DNA from 2 places in the Streptomyces sp. NPDC001709 genome. Region 1 is predicted to be linked to the other one. Evidence: riboswitches for the same ligand, from Rfam matches in the RefSeq annotation. Region 1 holds a riboswitch; the other holds the start of a gene.
What was found. Region 1 has a riboswitch for S-adenosylmethionine ahead of thrC (threonine synthase). Riboswitches for the same ligand answer to the same signal wherever they lie in the genome.
Positions count from the first base shown of each region.

Region 2: another riboswitch for S-adenosylmethionine. It lies ahead of ACWC0C_RS20670 (aminotransferase class V-fold PLP-dependent enzyme); the one in region 1 lies ahead of thrC (threonine synthase).

Region 1 is NZ_JBSFGB010000001.1:145,186-149,130, forward strand. Features, by position in the region: gene ACWC0C_RS00790 (alpha,alpha-trehalose-phosphate synthase (UDP-forming)) at 1-522, opposite strand, end outside; gene ACWC0C_RS00795 (glucosyl-3-phosphoglycerate synthase) at 783-1,727, opposite strand; SAM riboswitch class I at 1,889-2,031, shown strand; gene thrC (threonine synthase) at 2,049-3,332, shown strand; gene ACWC0C_RS00805 (MoaD/ThiS family protein) at 3,329-3,604, shown strand.
Region 2 is NZ_JBSFGB010000013.1:147,423-151,367, reverse strand. Features, by position in the region: gene ACWC0C_RS20680 (rhomboid family intramembrane serine protease) at 1-404, shown strand, start outside; gene ACWC0C_RS20675 (Lrp/AsnC family transcriptional regulator) at 401-682, shown strand; gene ACWC0C_RS20670 (aminotransferase class V-fold PLP-dependent enzyme) at 793-2,154, opposite strand; SAM riboswitch class IV at 2,338-2,454, opposite strand; gene trpD (anthranilate phosphoribosyltransferase) at 2,540-3,604, opposite strand; gene qcrB (cytochrome bc1 complex cytochrome b subunit) at 3,741-3,945, opposite strand, start outside.

The DNA.
Region 1 (3,945 bases):
GCGGAGCATCCCGGGGACCAGGCACAGGTGGTAGTCCTGCACCAGGACCGCCGCCCCCTCGGCCGCCTCCTCGGCCAGCGCCTCGGCGAAGGCCCGGTTGTAGGCCTCGTACGCCGCCCACTGCCGGCGGAATTCCGCGTCGAAGACCGGCTCCAGCGGGGTCTGGTACAGCATGTGGTGGACGAACCAGAGCACGGAGTTGGCGATGCCGTTGTAGGCGTCGGCGTGCACCGCCGCGTCGATGTCGAGCATCCGCACCCGCTGGCCGCCGGTGTCCTCGGTCGGCAGCAGCCCGCCGTCCGCCCGCCGCACGGCCTCCCGGTCGCCGTCACCGAGCGCCGCGCACACCCATACGGCATGGGCGTCCGCCCCGATGGCCGACAGCCCCGAGACCAGCCCGCCCCCGCCCCGCTTGGCGCGCAGCGAGCCGGCCCCCTCGTCGCCCACCGTGTACGAAACCGGCCCGCGATTGCTCGCGACCAGCACCCGAGCTCTCTCAGCAGCACCCTGCGTGGAAGCCATGGTCCTCAACCTAGGGCCTGCCCGGCGGATCTTGCCAGAGACGCGGGGGCTGGCACGCACATCTGCCGCGTTGTCGTCGGTCGCCGATGCTCCGCATCGACTCCCTCCTCCGCCTTGCAGCTGCACGCACCAGCCCCCGCTCACCTGTGCTGGTCAGGGACCGTCGGTTTCCTCGGGCCAGATCCGCCGGGCAGGCCCTAGCCCGGCCCGGAAACGCTCAAACGTACGGCTGCCTCCGCTGCCCGCGGCCGTATACGAACTCAAGCCACCCGGCGTTCGGCGTACTCCGCGATCTCCAGCATCGGTGGCCGTTCCTCGGTGTCCACCGAGTACGTGCGTGGCTCGAAACCGTCCTCGCCGCGTTCGAACTGGGTGAGGGAGGGGCGGACGAGGTGCCCGCGGGCCAGCCGGAGCTGGGCCGTGCGGTAGATGGCGGCGGCCATCCGGCCGAGGGCCTGCCCGTCCTGGTGCCGGTGCTTGCGCACGCCCACGTCCACCTGGGCCAGCGCATCCAGCCCCACCAGGTGCAGGGCGTCCACCAGCATGCCCAGCTCGACGCCGTAGCCGACGGGGAAGGGGAGCTGTTCCAGCAGGCTGCGCCGGGCCGCGTACTCCCCGCCGAGCGGCTGGACGAATCCCGCGAGCTGCGGCCAGTGCATGTTCAGCAGCGGGCGGGCCATCAGTTCGGTGACCCGGCCGCCCTGACCGGCGGCCCCGGCGAGCGGACGGTCGTACATCGCCTTGACCAGGTCCACGCCCGGCTCGGTGAGCAGCGGGCCCACGATCCCGGAGACGAAGTCGGAGGAGAACTCCCTCAGGTCGGCGTCGATGAAACAGAGGATGTCCCCGGTGGTGACCAGGAGGGAGCGCCAGAGCACCTCACCCTTTCCGGGGACCGCCGGGAGGCGCGGCAGGATCTCGTCCCGGTGAACCACCCGCGCGCCCGCGGCGGCGGCGATCGCGGAGGTGCGGTCGGTGGAGCCGGAGTCGACGACGACGATCTCGTCGACGAGCGGGACCTGCTCCACGAGGTCGTGACGGATGACCGCGACGATGTCGCCGACCGTCTCCTCCTCGTTGAGCGCGGGCAGCACGACGCTGACCGTCTGGCCGGTGCGCTGCTTGGCGGACAGGATCCGGTGGAGCGGGCGATCGGTCACGGACCAGGAGCGGGTGGCCAGCCAGCGCTCGACTTCTTCCAGCACGGTCTGCGACTCCTCACTGTTCGTGATCGCACGGGCTGCACCGTGTGATCCATCTCGCGGTTCGGACGACTATCTCAACTGTCCTGGCCTTCGGTTACAGTCTTGAACAACGCCGATGACCATCGCATGTCGAGGGTCAACGTGCGCACACAACCGCATACCGCTCATCCAGAGGGGCAGAGGGACACGGCCCGATGAAGCCCCGGCAACCCTCCAGTCGGTACTCGTCTTCGCAGCGAGGCTCCCGGCTAGGGAAGGTGCCAAATCCGTCTCACGGCGAGATGCGTCGTGAGGAAGATGAGGAGAAAGGGCCTCGCCTCCATGGCTGTGCAGACAGTTGCAAGCACCTCCACTCCCACCGTCGACCTCGGTCCCGCCGCGGCCCTGAGCTGTCGCGAGTGCGGTCACCGCGTCCCGCTCGGCCCGGTCTTCGCCTGCGAGGAGTGTTTCGGCCCGCTGGAGATCGCCTACGACTTCTCCGCCTACGACACCGAGGAGCTGCGCCGCCGCATCGAGGCCGGCCCGGCGAACATCTGGCGGTACGCCCCGCTGCTGCCCGTCCCGGCCGACGTGGCCGACAAGCCGAACCTGAACCCGGGCTGGACCCACCTCGTCAGGGCCGACAACCTGGCCCGTGAACTCGGCGTCACCGGCGGCCTGTTCATCAAGGACGACTCCGGAAACCCGACGCACTCCTTCAAGGACCGCGTCGTCGCCCAGGCCCTGGAGGCCGCCCGCGCCTTCGGCTTCACCACCCTGTCCTGCTCCTCCACCGGCAACCTCGCCGGTGCCGTCGGCGCCGCCGCGGCCCGCGCCGGCTTCCGCTCCTGCGTGTTCATCCCGCACGACCTGGAGCAGGGCAAGGTCGTCATGGCTGCGGTGTACGGCGGCGAGCTCGTCGGCATCGAGGGCAACTACGACGACGTGAACCGCTTCTGTTCCGAGCTGATCGGCGACCCGGCCGGCGAGGGCTGGGGCTTCGTCAACGTCAACCTGCGGCCGTACTACGCGGAGGGCTCCAAGACCCTCGCGTACGAGATCTGCGAGCAGCTCGGCTGGCGGCTGCCGGACCAGATCGTGGTGCCGATCGCCTCCGGCTCCCAGCTCACGAAGATCGACAAGGGTCTGCAGGAGCTGATCAAGCTGGGTCTGGTCGAGGACAAGCCGTACAAGATCTTCGGCGCGCAGGCCGAGGGCTGCTCGCCGGTGTCCACCGCCTTCAAGGCCGGGCACGACGTCGTACGCCCGCAGAAGCCGAACACCATCGCCAAGTCCCTCGCCATCGGCAACCCGGCCGACGGGCCGTACGTCCTGGACATCGCGCGCCGCACCGGTGGTGCCGTGGAGGACGTGACGGACGAGGAAGTGGTCGACGCCATCAGGCTGCTCGCCCGTACCGAGGGCATCTTCGCGGAGACGGCGGGCGGTGTGACGGTCGGCGTCACGCGCAAGCTGGTCGAGGCCGGTGTGCTGGACCCGACGAAGACCACGGTCGTCCTCAACACGGGTGACGGCCTGAAGACGCTGGACGCGGTGGCCGACACGGGGCTCACCGCCACCATCCGCCCGACCCTGGACTCCTTCCGAGAGGCTGGCCTCGCATGAGCGTGACCGTTCGCATCCCCACCATCCTGCGCACCTACACCGGTGGCCAGGCCGAGGTCAGTGCCCAGGGCGCGACCCTCGCCGAGGTCATCGCCGACCTGGAGAAGAACCACACCGGGATCGCCGCCCGCGTCCTGGACGACCAGGGCAAGCTGCGCCGGTTCGTGAATGTCTACGTCAATGACGACGACGTCCGCTTCGAGCAGGGCCTGGAGACCGCCACCCCGGACGGCGCAGGTGTCTCCATCATTCCGGCGGTCGCCGGCGGCTGATCGTTACCTTAGGTAACTGCGGTTACTGATTGTTCATTGAATTGCCCCCTCCGTAAGAGAAGCGGAGGGGGCAATTCTGCGTGATTGAGCGCGGTACAGTTGGGGAACCTGGTCGCGGTCTTCGGGTCGCGAGCCCTGGATTCATGCCGCAACACTCGATAAGAAGCAGCCAAACTGCGCGGGTTTTATGCGGCTTTTGTGGCGTTTGCGGGGCCCGACTTGCCCGGAATTCAGACGAATTCTCGCCACATTCCGGACCGTTCCCGTCCAGAATTCTCGTCCGATTGACCTGTTGCAGACGGCAGTTGGACAGATACATTCAGCCGCGGTCGACGCGTTCC
Region 2 (3,945 bases), on a different contig from region 1:
GCCGGGTGGAGTTCACCCTCTTCTACGTCGGCTGCGGCTATCTGGCACTGCTGGGCTACGCGGCCGCCAATGCCACCTCCACGCAGTCGCTGGTCGGCGCCTCCGGGGCGATCTCGGCGGTCCTCGGAGCGTTCCTCTACCTGTTCCCACGCGCCCGCGTGACCAGTCTTCTGCCGTTCCTGTTCTTCCTGCCGGTGCGGTTCCCGGCGTGGGTCGTGCTGCCGTTCTGGGCGGCACTGCAGTGGGCGGCGGCGCGGCAGAGCTCGGGCGGCCCCGGGGTGGCGTACCTGGCCCACCTCGTCGGCTTCGGGCTCGGCTTCGGCTACGCGTGGGTCCGCTACGGCCGTGCGACTAGAGTGAAGTCCGCCCCAGCTCCGGCACCCGAGGGAGAGAACCAGCCGTGATCACCGCGATCGTCCTCATCAAGACCAGCGTGGACCGGATCCCCGAGATCGCGGAGCAGATCGCTTCGCTGGAGTCGGTGAGCGAGGTCTTCTCCGTCACCGGTACGTATGACTTGATCGCGATGGTCCGGGTGCGGCAGCACGATGATCTCGCCGATGTCATCCCCGGGCGGATCAGCAAGATCCCCGGTGTGGAGGGTACGGACACGCACGTGGCGTTCCGGACGTACTCGCGGCACGATCTTGAGGCGGCCTTCTCGATCGGCCTCGACAACTAGGCGGACCGGGGGGCGCCGGTCGCCTTCTCGTCTGCCGGGTGCGGTACGCCGGCGGGCGCGGGTTCGTTGTGGCTTGTCGCGCAGTTCCCCGCGCCCCTTCGGGGCGCTGATCACACCGCCGGGACGCAGCGGCCTTCCTCCGTCCTGTACGACCACTTGGCACCCTCGGTCACCAGTTCCCTCACCGCGGTGACGAAGCGCTCGACGTGCTCGTCGGGGGTGCCCGCGCCGAAGCTCACCCTGATCGCGTTCAGGGACTTCTCGCCCGGCGCGGCCTCCGGGGCGCCGCATTCGCCCTGCGACTGGGGATCGGTGCCCAGGAGGGTGCGGACCAGGGGGTGGGCGCAGAAGAGGCCGTCGCGGACTCCGATGCCGTACTCGGCGGAGAGCGCCGCGGCGAAGTGGGAGCTGTTCCAGCCCTCGACGACGAAGGAGATGACGCCGACGCGCGGGGCGTCGTCGCCGAAGAGGGAGAGCACCTTCACCTGCGGGACCTCGGCCAGGCCGGCCCGGACCCGGTCGATCAGGTACTGCTCGCGCCCGACCAGCGTCTCCCAGCCGGCCTCGGTGAGCGCCTTGCAGGCCGACGCGATGGAGTAGGCACCGATCACATTGGGCGACCCCGCTTCATGCCGCGCGGCGCTCTCGTGCCACTCCACGTCCACGCCGCCGTCCTGACGCCGGGTCACCTTGCGGCTGGCGCCGCCGCCCGCGAGGTACGGCTCGGCCGCGCGCAGCCAGTCGGCGCGGCCGGCCAGGACACCGGAGCCGAAGGGCGCGTACAGCTTGTGGCCCGAGAAGGCGACCCAGTCGACGTCCAGGTCACGGACGGACACGGGGTGGTGGGGGGCCAGCTGGGCGGCGTCCAGGACGATCCGGGCACCGTGCGCGTGCGCCGCCGCCGCCAGTTCGCGCACCGGCCACAGCTCGCCGGTGACGTTGGAGGCGCCGGTGACGCACACCAGGGCCGGACCGTGGGGGTCGCGGTCGGCGAGGGCCCGCTCCAGGGTCGTGACGGCCTGCTGCGGGGTGCGCGGGGCGTTGAGGTAGGTGACCTTCGCGTCCTGCCAGGGCAGCAGGGAGGCGTGGTGCTCGGTCTCGAAGACGAAGACCTGGCAGTCGGCGGGGAGCGTGCGGGCCAGGAGGTTCAGGGAGTCCGTGGTCGAGCGGGTGAAGATCAGCTGGTCGTCGGGGCGGCAGTCCAGGAACTCGACGACCGTCTTCCGGGCGTTCTCGAACAGGTCGGTGGAGAGCTGGGAGAGGTAGCCGGCGCCGCGGTGGACGCTGCCGTAGTACGGCGCGTAGGCGGCCACGTCGTCCCAGACGCGCTGCAGGGCTGGGGCGCTGGCCGCGTAGTCGAGGGCGGCGTAGGTGACCTCGCCGCCGGTGACGAGCGGGACGGTGACATCCCGCCCCAGAACGGGCAGCGGGGCACAAACGGACTGGTCGGCGGCAACAGTGGAGACGGACATGGCTCAACTCCCGTGAAAGCAGGTGTCATTCACCGCGTGAGCAGAGAGCGCTCGAACGCGGGTGAAGGAAAAAAGGGGGATGCGGAGGCGGGGCTCTGCGGCCCTATCGCATTCGCTTGCTCACGGAAGGCTCCCTCGACGACCAGGACCCCTGGTCCCGCGCTCAGTCAGAAGCGCGCGAGGGGTCCGCGCTTGCCGTAGACCTCGCTGCCTACGACCTGGTCTTCACCCGGGGCACCCCGCCACGGACGGAGGGTTGCCGGACAGCCGGCCGGGGCCGAATGACTGTCGCTCATGACCTGGTTCAGTATCCTGCCATACGATCTTCGACGCGCAAGGCGCAGTCCGCCATCTGGACTGCGCCTCGCGTCACACCGTGCCGGTGTCAGCGGTTGGTGGCGGCCACCCAGCGCTCCAGCGTCCGCTTGGCCGCACCCGAGTCGATGGACTCGGCGGCCCTCACCATGCCGGCCCTGAGCTGGTCGGCGAGCGGGGCGTCGGTCGGCGTGAGAGCGACCAGTGCCGCCGCGGAGTTCAGCAGCACGGCGTCCCGCACCGCGCCCTGTTCGCCGTCCAGCAGGCGGCGCGCCACGTCCGCGTTGTACGCCGCGTCGGCGCCGCGCAGCGCCTCCACCGGGACGAGGTCGATGCCGACGTCCCGCGGGTCGAAGGTCTCCTCCGTTACCTTGCCGTCCCGGACCACCCACACCCGGGAGGTGGCTGTCGTCGTCAGCTCGTCCAGGCCGTCGTCGCCGCGGAAGACCAGCGAGGAGTTGCCCCGCTCGGCGAGGACGCCGGCCACGATGGGCGCCATCCGGGGGTCGGCCACGCCGACGGCCTGGGAGCGCACCTTGGCCGGGTTGGTCAGCGGGCCGAGCACGTTGAAGGTGGTCCGGATGCCCAACTGGCCGCGCGCCGGGGCGACATGGCGCAGGGACGGGTGGAACCTCACCGCGAAGCAGATGGTGATGCCGGCCTCTTCGGCGACCTCGGCGACCCGCTGCGGGGTCAGGTTCAGATTGATCCCGAGCTTCTCCAGGACGTCGGAGGAGCCCGAGGCGGAGGACGCGGCGCGGTTGCCGTGCTTGACGACCTTGGTGCCCGTGCCCGCCACGACGATCGACGACATCGTGGAGATGTTCACCGTCTTGGCGCCGTCGCCGCCGGTGCCGACGATGTCGACGGCCGGGCCGGGCACCTCGATCACGTTGGCGTGCTCGTACATCGTGCGGACGAGCCCGGTGATCTCCTCGACGGTCTCGCCCTTGGCCCGCAGCGCCACCATGAATCCGGCGATCTGCGCGTCGGTCGCCTCGCCGCGCATGATCAGGTCCATCGCCCACGCGGTGTCGTCGGCGGACAGGTCCTGGCCGTTCAGCAGGCCGTTCAGCAGGGCGGGCCAGGAGCGGCCCGCCGCGGTGTCGCCTCCAGCGGGGGTCACAGCGCTCATATGCCGCTCCTGTGTCGATGTCCCGCAGTACGGGATACGAATCTCGAACAGGTCCACCCTATCGAGGCCGGGGCACGGCGAAGGGCCCCGTCCGTAACCCGGACGGGGCCCTTCGTCGTGGCGTGGCGACGCGGGATCAGTGGTGGCCGTGGCCGCTCGTGATCTCCTTGTACTCCTCGACGGTCGGCTTCGGGATCTGGTTGTCCTCGCCGTAGTAGGCGTTGTTCAGCTTCACCCGGAGCTTCTCCGTGGCCGGGACCTTGCGCTCGACACCGTTCTCGTCGACCAGCGGGCCGATCTCGGCCGGCTCGTACTGGTGGTGAGCCGTGAGGGTGTGCAGC